Regions from separate parts of the Bacillus sp. 41-22 genome, predicted to be linked through region 4. Evidence: riboswitches for the same ligand, from Rfam matches in the RefSeq annotation. Region 4 holds a riboswitch; each other region holds the start of a gene.

Region 1 (5,263 bases), 1.3 Mb from region 4:
AGTAGTCAATTTGCCCAAGGTTTTGATAAGAAATCTGGTGGTAGAATTGTGAATATGACGTCGGGACAATTTAAAGGACCTATGGCAGGAGAATTAGCGTATGCAACAACGAAGGGAGCAATTGACGCTCTTACTAGTACGTTGTCAGCGGAAGTGGCCCATTTAGGGATAACAGTGAATGCAATTAATCCAGGTCCAACTAGTACAGGATGGATGACTGAGGAGATAAAGCAAGGATTAAGACCGATGTTTCCTTTCGGCAGAATTGGTGAGCCAAAGGATGCAGCAAGGCTTATTAAGTTTTTAGTGAGCGAAGAAGCGGAATGGATTACAGGGCAAGTTATTCATTCAGAAGGTGGATTTAAGAGATAATTTTATAATTAAAAAGAAGGTATCTCATTTCAATGAGATACCTTCTTTTTAATCTTTCTTCAATCTTCGTGCAACACCATTCCCTAAAGACTGTAATCCTTGAACGAGGATAATCAAAATAAAGACGGTTGCATACATTACTTCAGGTTCGTAGCGTAAATGTCCGAATCGATATGCTAAATCACCAAGGCCGCCAGCACCGACAAGTCCAGCCATTGCTGTTGCACCGATTAAGCCGATCGTTGCGATTGTTAATCCAAGTACGAGAGACGGGCGAGCTTCTTTAACCATAACGTGCCAAATGATTTTTAAAGTAGAGACTCCCATTGCTTGATATGCTTCAATGACACCGCGATCCACTTCTAATAAAGCAGTTTCCATTAAACGGGCAATGTAAGGGGCTGTGAAGACAACAAGTGGTACGATAACACCTTGCACGCCAATGGACGTTCCCATTAGAAACTTTGTAAAAGGTAAAATGAAGAATAATAGAATGATAAACGGAAGAGAACGAATGATATTAATAACTGTATTAAGAATAGGATAGATAATTTTATTTTCTCGCTGTCCACCAGGTCTCGTTAAAACAAGTGTGACACCGAGTGGTAATGCAATAAGAATAGAGATAAGTAGTGAAATAGATGTCATTTGAAATGTTTGAATTGTTGCTTCCCATATTACGTTACCCCACTCATCCAAAAAGGACTTGTTTCCCATAATCTGTTCTACCTCCTTCTACGATGATCCCTTGTTCTTGTAAAAATGATAAGGCACGGTGTACTTCACTTTTTTCACCTTGCATATGAACGATCAGTTTTCCATATGCCTCATGTTTTAACTGTGTAATATTGCCTGATAAAATATTAGGATATACGTGGAAACGTTTTGTAGCGACAGCTAACGCTGGTTCTCCTGAAGCGGTTCCTATAAATGAAAGTGTTACGATTTCCCCGGTGCTTTGCAGTTCTTTCTGTACCTCTTCTGGAATTTTAGCTGCAAACGCGCTATTTACAAATTTCTTCGTTGTTACATGTTGTGGATTTGTAAAAATGTCCTTCACTGTTCCACTTTCAACGACAGATCCATGTTCCATTACAGCAACTTGGTCACAAATACGCTGGATGACATTCATTTCGTGTGTAATTAGCAAAATCGTAATTCCGATTTCTTCGTTGATCTTTAATAATAAATCAAGAATAGAATCAGTCGTTTCCGGATCTAATGCGCTCGTTGCTTCATCACTTAATAAAACTTCAGGCTCATGAGATAGTGCGCGAGCGATCGCTACACGTTGTTTTTGACCACCAGATAATTCACTTGGATAGGCATCTTTTTTATTAAAGAGATCAACAATGCGTAAATACTTTTCTACCCTTTTTTCAATTTCATTTTTGGGAAGACCAGATAGACGTAAGGGTAGTGCGATATTTTCATAAACGGTAACGGTTTTAAGTAAATTGAATCCTTGAAAAATCATGCCGATCTTTTTTCTCGCCTTTGCGAGTTCTTTTGTCGATAAGGTTGTTAACTCTTGTTCATTTATAATGATATCTCCTGTCGTTGGTTTTTCTAATAAATTTACACAACGGATTAATGTACTTTTACCAGCGCCACTATATCCGATGATTCCAAATACTTCGCCCTTTTTTACTTTAAGGGAAGTTGATTTAAGAGCCTCAACATTCCCTTTTTTTGTTGTAAATACTTTGGAGACGTTTTTTAATTCAATCATTATAGTCAGCTCCTACCAAGACGGTAAAACAGAACCATCGAATTTTTTCTCAATGAAATCTTTTACTTCTTTAGATTGATAAGCTTTCTTTAATTTATTAACAACAGCATCATCTTTATTTTCAGTACGAACAACGACCCAATTCACATATGGTGAATCTTTTCCTTCGCGGAAAATAGAATCTTTCGCTGGGCTTAATTTTGCACCTAATGCAAAGTTTGTATTAATTGCAGCTGCCTTTACTTCACTTAGCTGTGTTGGTAATTGAGATGCCTCTAATTCAACAATCTTTAAATTTTTCGGGTTTTCAATTACATCTTTTGCAGTCGCTTTTTCTGTAGCTTTTGGATCAACCTTTAAAACACCTGCTTTTTCAAATAGCTTTAAAGCACGAAGCTCATTTGTTGGATCATTTGGGACAGCGATTGCATCGCCCTCTTTTAATTCTTTTACATCTTTTAAGCTTTTAGAATATACACCCATAGGGAATGTTACTGTGGAAAATACTTCAGTTAATTTCATGTTGCGTTCAGCTTTAAATACGTCTAAATAAGATTTAGTTTGATAGCTATTTACATCGAGGCTTTTTTCATCTAAAGATACGTTTGGCGCTACATAATCATTAAATACCTTTACATCAATTTCGAGACCATCTTTTGCTGCCACTTCTTTTACCTTTTCAAAAATTTGTTCATGCGGTCCACCCGTTACGCCGACAGTAATCTTTTTCTCATCTAATGCTTTTACCTCTTTATCAGAATTAGCACCACATGCACCTAACAATAATACCGCTCCACTTACAATACTTAATAACACCTTTTTCATCTATAATTCCCCCTTAATATACGTTCCAAAATAAAAAGCACCTCTCAAAAATAAGAGAGGTGCCGAATAGACGAAATAGGTTCCTCTCTTATCTTCCAAAACGAAAATCGTTCTGCAGGAATTAGCACCTTAGCTTATACGTTATAAGCTCGGTTGCCGGGCATCATCGGGCCAGTCCCTCCGCCACTCTTGATAAGAGTATGTGTATGTAGTTTTTTAATATGGTACTAATAGTAAATCTTACAAAAAGAATTGTCAATATTATTTTCTGAATATATTTTATTTTAAGGTAATCGAAACGTTCCCTTTTTTATGTCCCTTTTCCACATACATATGAGCTTCAGCAATTTCTTCTAATCGGTAAGTTCTATCAATAACGGGCTTTAGTTTTTCCGTTTCGACTAGTTTTTTTAATAGAATCATATCCTCTTTACTTACCTTGGCCATCATTCCATTAACAGATACATATTTTCCATTGGGTGTTAATGTATTTGTACAAAGGGATTTTTTATACTTCCCAACTGCATCAAATATAATATCGTAGCATTTGCCTTGCTTAGTAAAATCTTCTTTCGTATAATCAATTACTTTATCAGCTCCTAAAGATTGCACGAGTTCAAAATTTGAATTACTACAAACAGCCGTAACGGTCGCGCCGAAATATTTAGCAAGTTGTACAGCAGCTGTTCCTACTGATCCGGAGGCACCATATATGAGCACTTGTTGCCCTTTTTTTATACGGCCCTTTCTCAGGAAATGTAATGCTGAAGTTCCGCCAAAAGGAATAACTGCCGCTTCTTCATACGTCACATTGGTAGGTTTTAATGTTATTAATCCACTTTCATGTACGCATGTGTACTCGGCATAACCACCGAGGTTTAGTTCTGTTAATGCAAAAATTGGATCACCTTTTTTAAATTGAGTTACATCTGTTCCTACTTCTTCGATTTCACCGGATAACTCTACGCCGAGTACAGGTTTTCTCGGTTTTCTGAAACCTAATATGATCCTCATAGGAATCCAAAATAAGAGGGGGCTATTAAAGCCGCGTATTCTACAATCTCCAGTCGTTACACTTGTTGCGTGAATTTTAATTAATACTTCGTTCTTTTTAGGTGTAGGTTTCTCTATATTTTGAAGCTGAAGAACGTTAGGTGGTCCATACTGTGTGCAAATGATCGCCTTCATAATGACCTCCTGAAATGAGTTGTTGTTATTTACATCATATTTAAAACCTTCATTAAACATGTCGCTATATAGCGAATAAAGATTAAAAATTATATAGATTTCGTAGGAAAAGAGGTGATATTATTTTGGGAAAGGGGGCGACATTATGAAAAAAACTATTATTATTTCAAGTTTAGTGCTTGCAATCAGTCTAGGGGTAGGGTGTAGCAATGAGAAAACAACAAAGACTGATGAACCGAAAAAAGAAGCCATGCAAAAAGAAAAGGAATTAGAAGCGAAGGATGTTTTCAAGAAAACGAACGAAGCTTTTAAAAATGAAGAAAATGTAACGATGACATATGATGTAGGGTTAAAAGCTGAGGGAACAGAGATGGATATATTAAAGGCTAAGATGCAATTAGAGCCAAAGACAAAGAATTCTCGTTCTGAAATGAATATTTCTGGTACAGATGTTGTAGTGTATACTGTGGATGGTAAAGTTGCTGGTGAGGTGAAAAACCCTAATACAGGAGAAGTTATAACCGTACCAGAGGAGCAATTAAACGCTGGTGGAATGAAAGCGACTCAAGATATTATAGATAATTTAGAAGTACCAGCAGTAGTTTTAGATAAAATGAAGATGGAGAAAAGCGGAGATAAATATAAACTGAAATTTACATTAAAAGGGCAAGAAACAGAAAGTATGTTAACTAGCATGGATGAAACGCAGAAGAAAATGTTACAAGCACAAAATGCGAAGATAGAAGAAGTGGATGCAGAATATATCATTACAAAAGATTTTAAATATGAATCAGCGAAGATAGATATGATTATGAGTAGTAATGGTAAGGATAAGGCACACATTATTACGAATGCAAAATATACGTCGTACGAAAAGTTTGACCCAATACAATTGCCGGCAGCAAAGTAACAGTTTTGATCAGGGGGGACCTAAAATAAGGTGCCCTCTCTTTTTTATACTTTCTTCTTAGGAAAATAGGTACAATATGAAGAGGGAAAACTGTGGAAGAGGAGAGTGTCATTTGAAAAAAAGAAAGATAGCGGTGGTCATTGTAGCTTATACAGTGTTGCTTGCGACATCTATAAATACATATAAAGAGCAACTAGAACATCCTATTATGAGCGATGTAGGAAAGTTGCTTCCAA
Region 2 (5,263 bases), 1.1 Mb from region 4:
ATCAAAAGAAGAGGTAGACAAATTTTTGGAAAGTGTTGTTAATCAACTATCATAAATAAAAGGGAATATAGAGCGGAAATTTCTAGCGGAATTGTATTTTAGGGGCTCGTCCCCATGTTCATCAAGCTAATATTTTGAAGTATCCCTAAAACGAAAATTTTATATCACTACAACAGTTATTTATGAGAATTCAGGTCATTTTTTTCGTTTTGGGGTATTCGCTTTTCTTAGCTTGATGGTTATGGGCGGTACCCCAGTAAAGAAAGAAATAGGGAAAACACCCTATTTCTTTTTATTTCTATGAAAAAATATAATTATTAAGCCGAAAGTAACGATAATAATTAGAAGTAACAAGTGTATAAGTGCATCAGTTTTTCCATTTAATAAAGACTTTATAAAGAAATCCCATTCTGTTTCATAGGGGGCTCTGCCCAATTTCGTTGCAGTCCTACATACATTCCATTTAAGAAAAAGACGATACTTAATAGAATCCTTCCAATAAATACGGCAACTACTTTTATATTCCAATGCTTTATCATGATTACATACAGGATTGGGAATAGTATAAGTATCCAAAAAACAATAATATAGATTGTATTTATCATTCCTTACTCCTAACAAAATGATTGTTTTTTAATCTAGGTGAGTCTTCAGGTTGAAGGGGTTTTTAATACTGTCTACTTGACAGGGATAAGACCAAATTCCGGCTCTTTTTTATCCCACAAAAGCCCGATTGGTGTGGGATAAAAAAGGAGGAATGGACACCCACCTGATTAAAGTTTCAATTTATCTCTCCGTCTCAAAAAACTCAATCCACTCTCCGTCAGGGCCAGCGAAGAATATGTAACGTGTTCCATCTGGTAATGTTTCAATTTCTTCTCCTAGTAGAAAGGTTACTTTGTGTTTCTTTAGTCTTTCGATTTCATCCTCTAATGAATCCACTTTAAAGCAAATGTGATGTACTTTTCCTTCTGCCGGAAGAGAAGAGTTGTAGCCTTCAATGAGTTCAAGTATTGTTTCCTTCGATTCTTCTACACCTAAAAAAGCGAGTTTTAAGTCTGGATTCGGGTGCCCCATACGTTTAATGAGCTGTAAGCCGACTACTTCTTCATAAAATGAAATAGATGTTTCTAAGTTTGCAACCATAAGTCCAACGTGTTCGATTCTTCTAACTGGCATGTAGATTCCTTCTTTCTGAAAATTATATACAATATATTATTGAAAATTAAGAAAATAAGCAAGATAAAAACCTTACAAATTTTAGCGTGTTATATGGTATAGTGAGAAAGTATGTTTGGGGAGAAGGAAGGAGATTATACGATGAATACAACTACTCAAACTCCTTCATTATCGGAAACAATGAAAGAGTGGCATTATGCGTTAGCATATGAAATTAAACATTGGAAAACGATAGGTGGTAGTAAAATCTCTATCATTAACGGTCGTTTTTTATATACAGATTATGAAAGTACAGTATACGTATTTCAGCTTATTTCGGAAGTAAGCTTACCTGAAGGTTCACCAATTCGAATTGAGTTCGATGGTGAGGAAGCGACAGGGGAAGTATTATCTGTACATGGATTAGAAATCGAATTGAAGTTAAATGATTATATACAAGGCGAAATACGAGAAGCCGTTTTATACAGTGAACCGTGGCAATTGTTAGAGCAACTGCAAGAGAGATTGAAAGAAGCTCATAAAGATAAGCTGAAACGTAATCGTATAAAGCGTCTTGTTGATGGGACGAGCAGTCCGAAACATATTGAAAAGATGAAAAATACGAAAAATGAATTGGCGTATCGTTCTTTTTACAATCCAACAACGTACGTGTGGGGACCACCGGGAACAGGGAAGTCTTACAATTTATCGCGTATTATTTCTGCTCATTATCAAAAAGGAAAATCGGTACTTGTGTTAGCTCATAGTAATGCGGCAGTAGACGTATTAATGAGTGAAGTAACGAAGCAAATTGAGAAGAAGAAGAAATGGACGCCTGGAGAAATTGTTCGTTACGGTTATAGTCAACATGAACATATACGAAATCATGAAACGTTACTTGCATCGAAGTTAGTTGAAACGACGAATGGATCTTGGGGAGAAGAAAGACTCTATTTAGAAGAGACACGACAAGATCTTCGTGAAAAGATTTTATCATATAAAGCGACTTCTGCTGATAAGAAGCGTATACAAGAGATTGAAAGTGATCTTCGAAAGCAAAAAGCGAAAATTAAAGAAGTAGAAAAAGAATACATTGAAAATGCGAAAGTAATCGGTGCGACTTTATCGAAATGTGCAATTGATTCACTTATTTATGAGCGTACATTTGATTTAGTTGTCGTAGATGAAGTAAGTATGGCTTATGTTCCGCAAATCGCATTAGCTGCTTCACTTGGGAAACGTATTGTCGTTTGTGGTGACTTTTTACAGTTACCTCCGATTGCGATGGCGAACCATGAACTCGTTCGCAAATGGCTCGGTGAAGATATGTTTTATCATGCAGGGATTGTTGATTCTGTAAATAAATCAGAAGCACATCCGAACCTTTTTATGCTGCAGGAGCAAAGACGTATGCATACGGATATATCGAAGTTTACGAATTCATTTATTTATAAAAATAGAGTGTACGATCATCCATCTGTTTCAGAGCGTAAAGAACTTGCGAAACTGCAACCGTTCGCAAATGAGGCGAGTGTTTTATTTGATACGAGCTTAATGGGAGCCTTTTCTTTAAAAGACGCTGCTTCCGGTTCTCGTTTTAATATTATGTCTGGTTTAGTAGCGATGCAAATGATGTTAATTGGATTGTTAGACGGTGTTCAATCTATCGGTGTAGTTACGCCTTACAGGGCACAGTCCCGCTTTTTATCAACGTGCATTAGAGAAATGTTGCAGAAAACGAAATATCAAAACATACCAGTTTTAGCGGCGACAGTTCATAAGTTTCAAGGGTCTGAAAGAGATATGATGATTTTTGATACGGTAGATAGTTATCCGCAAGAACGACCTGGCGTGTTATTCTTTGACCATAAAAATCATCGCCTCGTCAACGTTGCAGTTACGAGAGCGAGAGGGAAGTTCATTCAATTATCAGATTGCCACTACATGCGTAAAAATCTTTCGAGAAAACAAGCGTTATCACAATTAACAGCTCATATAGAACGTCACGGAGATGTATATGATCGCACGACATCAAGACAATTGTGGGAGCGGAAAATTTCGAAACGTTTACGCTGGTTTATGGAAATGAATCTTGAAGAGCCGAAAGGGTTATTGAAAGATATTTTAGCCGCAAAACGAAAAATTATTATTTCACTTCCAAGTACAAAGCAAGTAGATAAACGAGTCTGGCAAGCGTTAATGCGTACAAATGCGCAAATAACAGTGTATAGTGATGGACCAGTTCCGTTAAAAAATGTAAAGTTACAAAGACAAAATAAAGCATTCCCGTTTATCGTAATCGATGATGAAATCTTTTGGGCAGGAGCACCTCTTACATCTCAAATGATGTTTGAAGGTAGTATGGAATTTCCGTACATATGTGCAAGATTACAAGCACCTGAAACAATTGGTGTATTAAAAGGATTTTTAGATATTCGGTAAATTCGGATAGGAATTCCTTGACTTTTACTTGGAATAAACTTAGAATAAAAATAATTTAATACAATTTTATGAAAATTCTTATCACGAGAGGTTGAGGGACTGGCCCTATGACACCTCGGCAGCGGATTCTTTATGAATACTGTGCCAATTCCAGCAAGGTAACTTGAAAGATAAGAAAGAAGCTCATTTTGACTGTATATACAGAAGCCTCTTTCTATCTTTTAGAAAGAGGCTTTTTTACGTGAAAATAAAAGGAGGAAGAAAAATGGGAGCGACAGGAGTAACGTCACAAAGAAAAACAATTGAAGAGAGTATAGAAAGAAATAAGGAAAAGTACATAGAAACAAGTCATAATATTCATGCGAATCCGGAGATTGGTAACCAAGAATTTTACGCATCAAGAACGTTAAGTTTGTTGTTAGGAAGCGCAGGATTTCAGTTGCAGCACAATATAGCTGGTCATGAAACAGGATTTATCGCGCGGAAAAGTTCCGGGAAACAAGGACCAGTTATCGCATTTTTAGCTGAGTATGACGCTTTACCAGGACTCGGTCATGCGTGTGGTCACAATTTAATCGGAACAATTAGCGTTGCAGCAGCGATCGCGTTATCAGAAACGCTTGAGGAAATCGGCGGAGAAGTTGTCGTGTTCGGAACACCAGCAGAAGAGGGCGGGCCAAATGGTAGCGCAAAATCGAGTTATGTGAAAGCTGGCTTATTTAAAAACATTGATGCGGCGCTTATGATTCATCCGAGCGGAAAAACAGCTCCAACGAGTCCATCACTAGCGGTCGATCCACTTGATTTTCATTTTTACGGAAAAACAGCTCATGCAGCGGCCTCACCAGAAGAAGGAATTAACGCATTAGATGCGATTATCCAGCTTTATAACGGTATTAATGCACTTCGCCAACAACTTCCGTCAGATGTGAGAATTCATGGTGTTATTACTGAGGGCGGAAAAGCACCTAATATTATTCCTGACTACGCCGCAGCAAGGTTCTTCATCCGCGCAGCAACGAGAAAAAGATGTGCGGAAGTAACAGAGAAAGTAAGAAACATCGCACAAGGAGCAGCGTTAGCAACAGGTACAAAAGTAAAAATTCATCAATTCCAAAATGAAATCGATGAACTACTCGTAACAAAAACATTTAATGACGTTGTAGCGGAAGAGTTAGAACTACTAGGTGAAGATGTAAACCGTAAAGAAAGAGTAGGAATTGGCTCAACAGATGCAGGAAATGTAAGCCAAGTCGTACCGACAATTCATCCGTACATTAAAATCGGTCCAGATGACTTAATTGCACATACGAATGAATTTAGAGAAGCGGCACGTTCAGAATTAGGAGATAAAGCGCTAATTACATCCGCAAAAGCACTAGCAAATACGGCGTATCGATTAATTACAGAAGAAGGTTTGTTAGAAAAGGTGAAGGAGGAGTTTAGGGAGGAGCAGAGGAATCAGGGGTAGGTGGTTAAAATACAGTTGAGTGTTCTCTTTTCGAAGAGAAATCTGATTAATAAGTGAAAATGCAATAAAAAAGAACATTGATTTTTCAATGTTCTTTTTTATTTACTAATCATTTATTTCTTCGTTATTTTGATAACAAATTTCTTCAGCAATTTCTTGGATGCGATCTAGTTTAATACCATCTTTTTGTTC
Region 3 (5,263 bases), 950 kb from region 4:
CAATGGGCAGTGCAAGCACCAATTATGATTCCAGCTGGCGCTGAACTTGGTGTACCTGCCGCGAAAACAGCGATGGCAATTGCATGGGGCGATGCTTGGACAAATTTAATTCAACCTTTCTGGGCATTACCGGCATTAGCGATAGCTGGTTTAAGCGCGCGTGATATTATGGGATTTTGTGTTGTTAACTTACTATATGCAGGATTTATCATTAGTCTATGTTTCTTATTTATTTAAACGAAAAGCTAGTTTTATACTAGCTTTTTTATATAATAAATCATTCATTATCTATACAGCTTATTACCTTTCTCCACTCTACCTCTGCATGATTTAATGCTTCATATGTAAACAAATCTTCACATACTTTTTCAATCATATGAGGATTGTTCTTAAGGAAATTCCACTGCAATACTTTAGGAAGAAAATATGTTTCATATTCTTTACTTCCCTTTATCACCTCATCAACTTCTCTTTCACAAATCCCTCTTATTAAATAATCATTTCTTAATTGTATTTGAATTTGTTGAAACGTTTCACTGTATTTCTTCAATTGGACTAAACAATTAATATACGTACGCAAAAGTTCGTCATCATAATTGCAACACTTTATAATACGATCGATTTCATTCATAATGTACGAGCCGCTTCTTCTATTTGTAACAGCCATTTTTCACGCTTCGTTACTTTACTCGTTTTCACAGATTGAAAAGTAGAACGTTTTATATCGCGAATACCACAAAAACGTAAAACCCCTCTTTTCATCATAATCCAATCCGCTGATCAATATAATAGGGACACGTACCATAACGGTGAGTCTAACGTATTAATAACCCACGCCTTCTTTCCTTTCAATAACCCTTTCGGTAAAGCTCCTTCATATTTATAAGCAAATCCAGCTATAAAAATACGATCGATAAATCCTTTTAAAATAGCAGGCATGCTCCACCACCATATCGGATATATGAAAAGAAGAATATCCGCTTTCTGCACTAATTCTCTATATCGCTTCGTCTCTTCTTCATTTAGTAAATCACGTCTTTTCTTCTCTCCATTAAATACAAGCACTGGATCAAATTGTTCTTTATATAAATCAAGTAGCGTAACAGAATGATTTGTTTCCTCAAGTCCTTTTTGCACATGCTCTAAAATTGCCCCATTAAAGCTTGAAGGATTAGGATGAGCGTATATAATTAGTACGTTCACTACAAAACAACTCCCTCTTTAGTTAAAGTTTCCCCTTCTTTAACATCTTCTCTACAATTTGCACATTTTTCGAACTTTGTAACAAACGATTTAATACTGTTAGTAGCTCTTCTTTTTCTAAACCTTTCAATTGCTCTTTAACTGTACTCTCACCAGTACCTTGAATTTCATACACAACTGCCGCCATATGTTTACAATAATTTTCATAAGGACACTCGCAGCTACTTTCTGCAAAATCTTCAAGATCAATAATCACTTCATAATTCCCTGCATTTCCAGTAACGAAAGCAAATACTTTCTTGTCGTGTATTTCAACATCTTCTACATGTCCCTCTTCATAATATTCATATCCTCTATCTATAATGTACTTTGGAATCCATTTCATTATATCTTTTAATAAGTATGCATACATCACAACACCTCTTCCTCTAATTCCCTTTTGACTTCCAAAATCCTGCATGTTATTCTAATAACTGTCAAGTAGCGAGTCTACGTGACAAAACGACTGACACCTATTCGGCGGAGGTGTCTCTTTTCATTTGCAGCCGATATGAAGTGCCTCTTTCAGGCACATTCAATCTTTGACACTACACACTCAACACCATTCCCTTGTATCAGGCTGCTTTAGCAGTCTTTTACTCTACATACTTCAAAAAAAAGAGAGCTCAGCTCCCTTTTCCCGCCTTATAAAATACCCCTTTTTCAGCATAGCGATATTCATCATCAGCTAAAGTAATTTTCCCATCCAGTTTGAGTTCATCTAATAGTCTTGATAAATAAAATTGATGTAACATTTTTTTAGTGAATTTTCCTTCATGATGCGAAACGATATGTTCTTGAATATCTAACAATGATATTGGCTTATCTTGCTCTATCATATATTCATAAACTGTACTACGCAGTTTTACGTATTTTTCGAGTGTCACAGTACTTCGCAACCCCTTTCTTCTTATTATATGTTTTCGTAATCGGTTTTTTTGCAACAAAAAAACCTCTCCGATAAGAAGAAGTTACGTATATCTTCGTCTTATCTCCCAGAACAAATATGTTCTGCTGGAATTAGCACCTGCATCGCGGTTGCTGGGTTTCATCGGGCCAGTCCCTCCACCTCTCTGGATAAGAAAATATTCACTTTAAATTTAACTATACGTAATTTTATTATAATTGTCAAATAAATATAAAAAATTATATTTTCTTCTTTATTGTTCATACTACAAAAAGATGTACAAAAGGAGGCTACTACTTTGAAAAAGAATGCTCGTGGATACGTACAAGATTCTTTTCATTCCTTACAAGAAGCGAAACATTGTTTAGAAGATGCATTACAAACTGTTGAAGAAGATTTTAATCGCGCACGTATTGAACAATCCCTTTACGCTGTAGAGCAAGCTCTTCAACGTTGCGATTACACCGTTCACATTTTAGAACAAGAATGAAAACTTCCCATCAAAAGATGGGAAGTTTTTTTCAAATGGCATACTTCATCATTATTACCGTTATTATTAAAAAATATACAGAATTAACAATTTCTAAAATCCCTACTTTTAATATAGAAATCTTTTTGCCATACAACATAATGGCCCGAATTACACTTGGTACAAATATGAGTGAACACCATGGATTTATAGCAAATACAATTACCGTTAATACAATATGGTATCCCCAAGATATAAAACGATACTTCGGATTATTTTTTTCACGAATCATCGTTTTTACATAAAACGTACTTCCTAAAAAATATAGAAATGAAATAAGCGCAATGAATAATGCTGTTTTATCTATGAATTTCACGGAGAAATAATAACTGATTAAACCACCTATACAAAACACTATAATCGCACAAACATCATTTAGTAATGCTCGTTCATTTTTTTGACGAGCGTAATACATATTTACAATAAACAATGGAATCATTAATACTGCGAATAAAAGAATTCGCCATTCATATAATAAAGAAATCATCCCAAATACAAATGCAATGATAAAATAAATAATTGCAGCGTGTAGAAATTCTTTTTTTCGTCTTTGCCTTATGTACATGAGAAATGGATAAGTAGCTAGATAGATAAAGAACCAGGCTAAAAACAATGGGATATGATAAAAAGTAGGTTTACCAAGTAATACACTTAATAGAAATGGTATGACAAGCATCGCCCATGCTCCATGTTGCTTCGGAATAACTAACTTCATTAACTATACACCTCCCTCTTGAAAATAGTTCTCACCTACTATTATACAAATAAATTCATATAATAACGGACATATATTGAATCTATTTTTTGACAATAAAAAATGCTCCTTACAATATGTAAGAAGCATGAAAGAGGCAAACGAATATGTAAGTCGCGACCCTACCTTATATGAGTATGCTTTTCTATGTCACGTTATGCTCATCTAATATACCGTATTTCTTTTTAAATCTTGTGAGGATCGTAATCCATGACGTACTAAATAGCAGAAGGAAAATAACATTCGATATCGCGTGACTCAGATCAAAGTAAAAACTTGCGACATAGTAAGCAATAACTGTTTCCCACGTTGCTTCCTGTATAAAACCAAGAAGACCCCAAAAATTCATAATCCAGCCAAATAGAAATCCAACGGCAAATCCGTACAACAGTCTTCCCCACAGTTTTTTCATTAAAAATGTATTACGTAATAGTCCTGCTATAAACCCGATCATGCCCCAAGAGAACATTTGCCACGGCGTCCACGGACCTTGTCCTAAAAAAATATTAGATACAATAGCCGCCGTTGCCCCAATCATAAAGCCAGTTTCACTCCCAAAAACAATTGCAGAAACGATAATGACAAAAGAAGTCGGTTGTACACTTGGTAAAATAGAAAATGGTACCCGGCTAACCGCTGCAATCGCCGCTAACACAGCAACGATAACAATTTCACGTGAAACAAACGCCTTCCTTTCAAAACGAACATAGAAAGGTAACATAATGACAGCTAATAAAAACAAACTACTTACCATGTAATACCCGTCCATAATAAAAGTCGTAAAGAGTAGTGTACATATTACAACAGCAAAAATAAATATTATGAATGCAACATATCGTTTGGACACGCTTCGTACACATCCTCCCACGTTAATGCAAATGGCAACTCTCTACGAATGAATCGATTAATAGATGTTGTATAAAAGAAGTTACCACTAAAGAACTCTTTCGGTGCATCATTCATAATGACTTTCCCGTCAAATAACATCATGCACTGATCAACGTATTTCGCTGCAAACTCAATATCATGCGTTGCCATTACAATTGTTGTACCTTCTTTTTGCAACTGTTTAAATAGCTCTCCTACTCTTTCCTTTTTCCATGGATCTAGTCCCTTTGTCGGCTCATCAAGTAATAATAAAGTTGGCTTTGATAATAACGTTGTACATAATGCGAGTAATTGTTGCTCTCCGCCGCTACAATCATGTGGATGGCGCTCTTTAAGTGAATCTAACCAGAACTTTTTCAACATTTCTTCTGCTATTGTTTTTCCCTCTTCACCATATAATTCACGCGCACGCTCATAAACCTCTTCCCATACTGTATCAAAAGTAAAATGATAGTACGGATATTGCGATACGTACCCTATACTTTTAAATCGTTCTTTCGAATCAATTTTATGTACCACTTTCCCATTCCACTTTACCTTACCTCTTCTAGCTTTTTGCAATCCTGCTAAAATCGTTAACAGTGTAGACTTCCCGGTTCCGTTTTTCCCAACTAGAGCTGTCCATTTTCCCTTTTCGATGTTCACTGTTAAATCTCGTAAAATAAGTGGACTATTTTTTTCATATTGAAAAGATATATGTTCTGCACTTAAAATTACATCTCGCTTTTCACATTGTTCTACTTGCCCATTCCTATATGATATCGCTGAAAAATCATTCATTTTCATTTGTGCTTCTCGCACTGTAAATGGAATCTCTTTCACATTCCACTCTAAAAACAATCTTGGAATTTGCGGAATGAATGGACGAAATTTTTCTACTTTCCACATGTTCGCTATCACACTTTTAGAAGTACCATCATAAATGATTCTGCCATTATCCATA
Region 4 (5,263 bases):
ACAAAAATGATTGGTTTATTTGATTTTCTGTATGAAGAAATTCTTTTATTTACTTTTGTAAGTAAATTTTGTAAATCGAATAAATGCTCTTTGCTATAGCATACCCCATTTTGTAAATCGATAACGATTAAAATATCTGCACAAGTATCCATTATTTTTACCCCTTTTTTTATTTCTTAATATATCAATTAATCCATTACTTGGAAATAGATAATGCATTTTTATTTTTTTATGGACTATAACAGAAAGAGAAGCATTAAAATGAATATGCTAGACAGCATAAAAAGAAGATATAAAAACTTAATTTCATATCTTCTTTTCTCTCTATGCATTAATAGGTTCTTCGACATAAGAAAGGGCATTTTCGAAATCGGATATTAAATCGTTAACATTTTCGAGACCAACCGATAAACGGAGTAATGAATTGGAAATACCTCTTTCATCACGTGCTTCCTGTGATAAAGCTGCATGTGACATTTTTGCTGGATATGAAAGAATAGATTCAACAGCTCCTAGACTAACCGCAAAAACGGGTAGTTTAACTTTTGATAAAAATTGGCGCAGTGCATCTTCGGATTGTAAGGTGAAAGATAAAACAGCCCCAGCTGATGTTGCTTGAGTTTGTTGAATACTATAGCCAAGATGTGATTGTAATCCAGGGTAATAGACATTTTGAACTTTAGAGTGCTCTTGTAAAAAATGTGCGATTTTGTTGGCACCTGCAGCTGAATGTTCGAGACGTACATGCAATGTTTTAATGCCGCGAAGCACGAGAGAACAATCTTGCGGTCCTAAAATAGCGCCGAATGCATTTTGTAAAAATCCAAGTTTTTGAGCGAGTTCGGCATCTTTTACAACTGCTAATCCGGCAGTAACATCACTATGACCGGCAATGAATTTTGTGGCACTATGAAGAACGACATCGGCGCCAAGGTCAAGTGGCTTCTGGAATAGTGGTGTCAAAAATGTATTATCAACAAATGTAAGAGCACCAATAGATTTTGCGAGTTTAGAAACTTCGCGAATATCTGTCACTTTTAAAAGTGGGTTAGATGGTGTTTCTACATAAAAGAGCTTCGTATTCGGTTTGATATTTTGTTTTATTGCCTCTAAATTGGTCATATCAACAAATGTATGTGAAACACCGTAACGAGAGAGAACTTCAGTTATAATTCGGTAAGTGCCTCCATATACATCTTCTGAAATAAGAACATGGTCACCTTGTGAAAGAAGGAGAAATGCAGTAGAAATGGCTGCAATGCCTGATGCAAAGGCAAATCCTTTTGTCCCGCCTTCTAATAAAGCAATGATATCTTCAAGAGCTTCACGTGTTGGATTTCCAGATCTACTATAGTCATACTTTCCAAAAGCATCTACATCAAACTGATGGAATGTTGATGTGTTATAGATGGGAACGTTAACAGCTCCTGTGTGTGAGTCATGCTTGTATTGATTATGCAGTAAAAGCGTATCTATGGAATAACTCATATTCTTACACCTTCTTTTACAATTTTAATTGCTTGCTTTAAGTCTTGAATTAAGTCGTTGCTATTTTCGATGCCGACTGAAAAACGGAGAAGACGATTACAAACACCACGTGCTGTTCGAACATCTTCTGGAATGTCGGCATGAGTTTGCGTTGCTGGATAAGTCATTAAACTTTCGACACCGCCAAGACTTTCAGCAAATGTAATTAAGGATAAAGATTGTAAGAAAGGATTAATCCAAGTTTCATCTTGAAGGCGAAATGAAATCATACCACCTCTTCCTGGATAAAATACATCTGTCACACCATCTTCATCATTTAAATAAGCAACAATTGCATGAGCGTTTTCTTCATGCTGTTTCATGCGAAGTGCTAAAGTCTTCATGCCTCGAATTAATAGCCATGAATCAAACGGGCTTAAGACAGCACCAGAGGCATTATGATAATGAGCAAGCTCCTCGCAAAGAGATTTCCCTTTCGCAACGACAAGTCCGCTTAGTACATCGTTATGACCGCCTAAATATTTAGTTGCGCTGTGAAGGACGATGTTTGCACCTTCTGTTAATGGTTGCTGTATATAAGGTGTATAGAACGTGTTATCTACAATAAGAAGTAGTCCGTGCCTTTTCGCTACACTTGCTACACTTACGATATCAGTTACTTGCATTAATGGATTAGTCGGTGTTTCTATGAAAATAGCCTTCGTTTGAGATGTGATTGCTTGCTCAATTTGTTTAATAGATTGTGTATCTACGTATCTACATCGAATATTCCACTTGTCTTCATGTTCGGAAAATAGACGATATGTTCCCCCGTATAAGTCTTCAGATACGATAAGCTCATCTCCGGAACGGAATAGTGAAAGGACAAGGAGAACAGCCGCCATTCCTGAACTACAGGCATACCCTTGCTCACCGCTTTCTAAGTCTGCAATTGCCTGTTCTAAAAGACCACGAGTCGGATTTCCAGTTCTTGAATAGTCAAAGCCAGTAGATTTACCAATTCCTTCGTGACGATAAGCAGTTGAGAAATAAACAGGTGGATTAACAGTTCCTGTTGTAGTTTCGCTACGGTTCCCGATTTGTGCTAGTTTTGTTTCGATTGTTGACATGTGAAAATTCCCCCTTTTTAAAGTGAACGACTAAGTGAAAATAAAAAAAGCCTTCTAAGAAGAAGGCTTTCGGATTGAATAGAGTCTTCTTCTCATCTGTCAAATCTTTCACAATTTGCTGGAATTAGCACCTTATTAACGAATGAATGTTAATGGTTGCTGAGGCGTCAAAGGGCCAGTCCCTCTACCTCTCTAGATAAGAATGTTCGTATGAAATTTTATTATGGTTTTAACTTTACAACAAAAGATAATTGAATTGCAACTTTATTTTAAATAATTTTTATTTTTCCGCAAGTGTCATTGACTTTTATTTTAGTGCGTGCTAAATTTATAAAAAATTAACAAACATTGTTAAAAGGGGAACGTATTTCCTTTTAGCTACATAAATAAAATAATAAAGACAAACTCTTATTGAGAGCGGTGGAGGGAAAGGCCCTGTGAAACCCGGCAACCTTCAAACTAAATGTTTGAAACGGTGCTAAAACCTGCAAAACGTGTGTTTTGCATAATAAGAGGAGGAACAATTATGTCCCCCTCTTCAAAGTGAAGAGGGGGTTTTTATATTGATAGAAATGAGGGAGATTCGTGAAATTACTAGATTTATTATCAAAAGGAATTGTAATAGGTGATGGTGCGGTTGGAACGTTATTACATTCGCATGGTTTACAAAGTAGTTTTGAAGAATTGAATTTGTCTGATCCGGACTTAATTATATCGATCCATAAACAATATGTAGCTGCTGGAGCGGATGTTATTCAAACGAATACGTATGGTGCGAATGAAGCGAAACTCCGCATGTATGGTCTAGAGAATCAAGTTGTCCAAATTAATAAAGCGGCAGTGAATATTGCGAAAGCATCAGTAACAGATCGGAATGCAATTTTAGGGACAATTGGAGGTATGAAACATATTGGTGCTGTTACAACGACTGATATAGAGCGAGAATTTATGTTACTTGAGCAGGCAGGTGCTTTACTAGAAGAACAGGTTGATGGATTACTATTAGAAACTTTTTATGATGAATTTGAATTATTGCATGCGGTTAAAGTATTGCGTAAACAAACGAATATTCCGATTGTTGCTCAGTTAGCGTTACATGAGGCAGGTACGACTCAAAATGGGAATGATGTCAATGAAATATTAAAACAGCTTTTAGATTACGGTGCCAATGTTGTTGGGTTGAACTGTCAACTAGGCCCGCTTCACATGACGGAAGCTTTCAAAATGATATCGATTCCTCAAAATGGCTATTTATCAGCATATCCGAATGCAGGTCTCCCGAATTATGTGGAAGGGCGTTACGTATATGAGGGAAGTCCAGCATATTTTGAAGAAATGACACCGAAATTTATTGAACAAGGTATTCGTTTATTAGGTGGTTGTTGTGGTACTACCCCGGAACATATTGAAGGAATGAAACGTGCTATTGCAAATGTTGCACCTGTAATAGCAAAGGAGACGATTCAAAGGCCTAAAGTGGTCCATACACATGAGAAGCGTTCGAGAGCTCATGTTACTCTAGCAGAAAAGGCAAAGAAACAAACGACAGTTGTAGTGGAATTAGATCCACCGAAAACGTTAGACACGCAGCGTTTTTTTGAAGGGGCAAGAGCACTGAAAAGGGCTGGAGCGGATGCTATTACTCTAGCAGATAATTCATTAGCATCTCCTCGTGTTTCGAATATGGCTATGGGTGCATTATTAACGAAGCATGATATTCCAGTATTGACGCATTTAACGTGTAGAGACCATAACGTCATTGGACTACAGTCTCACTTACTTGGATTATCAGCATTAGGTATGGAGGAAGTGCTAGCTTTAACTGGTGATCCAGCGCGCGTTGGTGATTTCCCAGGTGCAACTTCTGTATATGATTTGTCATCGATAGAGCTCATTAAAATGATTAAAGAGATGAACGACGGACGCTCTATTTTAGGGAAATCAATTGGTCCGGCAACAAGATTTTCTGTTGGAGGTGCATTCAATCCTCATGTAAGGCATTTAAAAGCAGCGGTCAAGCGAATGGAACGAAAAATTGATGCTGGTGCTGAATATTTCTTAACGCAGCCGATATATGATGTTGCTTTAATAGAAGAAGTATATGAAGCGACAAAGCATTTGGAACAACCTATCTTTATTGGAATTATGCCGTTAGTAAGTAAGCGGAACGCAGATTTTCTTCATTTTGAAGTGCCGGGTATTACTCTCCCTGAAGAGATAAGACAAAGAATGGATGGACATGAAACGAAAGAGGCAGCCATAGAGGAAGGGATTCGTATTTCACAAGAGTTGATCGATGCGGCGATGAAATACTTTAACGGTATTTATCTTATTACACCGTTTTTAAAATATGAAATTACAGAACATCTCGTGAAATATGTGAGAGAAAAGCAAGAAGTGAAAGAAGGTATTAATTGATGAAACGAATAGAAGAGAGATTACAACATGAAATTTTAATATTAGATGGTGCAATGGGAACGATGATCCAGCAAGAAGACTTAACAGCGGAAGATTTTGGAGGAGAAGAATACGAAGGTTGTAATGAATATTTAGTAAAAACAAGACCGGATGTTATTTTAAATATTCATAAAGTCTACATTGAAGCTGGAGCAGATATTATTGAAACGAATACGTTTGGTGCAACAAATATTGTATTAAGTGATTAT

What was found. A riboswitch is a leader RNA that binds a small molecule or an ion and turns the genes downstream of it on or off. The one in region 4 is predicted to bind S-adenosylmethionine.
Region 1: linked by a shared signal. The riboswitch ahead of LCF45_RS01000 (MetQ/NlpA family ABC transporter substrate-binding protein) and the one ahead of LCF45_RS21040 (bifunctional homocysteine S-methyltransferase/methylenetetrahydrofolate reductase) in region 4 are both predicted to bind S-adenosylmethionine.
Region 2: linked by a shared signal. The riboswitch ahead of LCF45_RS15255 (M20 family metallopeptidase) and the one ahead of LCF45_RS21040 (bifunctional homocysteine S-methyltransferase/methylenetetrahydrofolate reductase) in region 4 are both predicted to bind S-adenosylmethionine.
Region 3: linked by a shared signal. The riboswitch ahead of LCF45_RS16120 (hypothetical protein) and the one ahead of LCF45_RS21040 (bifunctional homocysteine S-methyltransferase/methylenetetrahydrofolate reductase) in region 4 are both predicted to bind S-adenosylmethionine.

Annotation. Positions count from the first base shown of each region.
Region 1 covers NZ_CP084035.1:169,137-174,399, forward strand. Annotated here, with positions in the region: gene LCF45_RS00985 (SDR family oxidoreductase) at 1-372, shown strand, start outside; gene LCF45_RS00990 (methionine ABC transporter permease) at 421-1,089, opposite strand; gene LCF45_RS00995 (methionine ABC transporter ATP-binding protein) at 1,064-2,104, opposite strand; gene LCF45_RS01000 (MetQ/NlpA family ABC transporter substrate-binding protein) at 2,117-2,929, opposite strand; SAM riboswitch class I at 3,015-3,128, opposite strand; gene LCF45_RS01005 (NAD(P)-dependent alcohol dehydrogenase) at 3,209-4,117, opposite strand; gene LCF45_RS01010 (DUF6612 family protein) at 4,263-5,027, shown strand; gene LCF45_RS01015 (FAD-binding oxidoreductase) at 5,140-5,263, shown strand, end outside.
Region 2 covers NZ_CP084035.1:2,974,831-2,980,093, reverse strand. Annotated here, with positions in the region: gene LCF45_RS15275 (condensation domain-containing protein) at 1-55, shown strand, start outside; partial or broken gene LCF45_RS15270 (hypothetical protein) at 283-605, opposite strand; gene LCF45_RS15265 (VOC family protein) at 787-1,179, opposite strand; gene LCF45_RS15260 (AAA domain-containing protein) at 1,291-3,600, shown strand; SAM riboswitch class I at 3,676-3,777, shown strand; gene LCF45_RS15255 (M20 family metallopeptidase) at 3,866-5,071, shown strand; gene LCF45_RS15250 (DUF2199 domain-containing protein) at 5,177-5,263, opposite strand, start outside.
Region 3 covers NZ_CP084035.1:3,152,938-3,158,200, forward strand. Annotated here, with positions in the region: gene LCF45_RS16100 (short-chain fatty acid transporter) at 1-237, shown strand, start outside; gene LCF45_RS16105 (hypothetical protein) at 278-631, opposite strand; partial or broken gene LCF45_RS16110 (NAD(P)H-dependent oxidoreductase) at 628-1,203, opposite strand; gene LCF45_RS16115 (SWIM zinc finger family protein) at 1,226-1,663, opposite strand; gene LCF45_RS16120 (hypothetical protein) at 1,869-2,189, opposite strand; SAM riboswitch class I at 2,228-2,326, opposite strand; gene LCF45_RS16125 (hypothetical protein) at 2,448-2,639, shown strand; gene LCF45_RS16130 (YwiC-like family protein) at 2,671-3,393, opposite strand; gene LCF45_RS16135 (ECF transporter S component) at 3,578-4,279, opposite strand; gene LCF45_RS16140 (ABC transporter ATP-binding protein) at 4,252-5,263, opposite strand, start outside.
Region 4 covers NZ_CP084035.1:4,106,362-4,111,624, reverse strand. Annotated here, with positions in the region: gene LCF45_RS21055 (cysteine hydrolase family protein) at 1-152, opposite strand, end outside; gene metC (cystathionine beta-lyase) at 325-1,488, opposite strand; gene metI (cystathionine gamma-synthase/O-acetylhomoserine thiolyase) at 1,485-2,597, opposite strand; SAM riboswitch class I at 2,687-2,800, opposite strand; SAM riboswitch class I at 3,003-3,112, shown strand; gene LCF45_RS21040 (bifunctional homocysteine S-methyltransferase/methylenetetrahydrofolate reductase) at 3,183-5,015, shown strand; gene metH (methionine synthase) at 5,015-5,263, shown strand, end outside.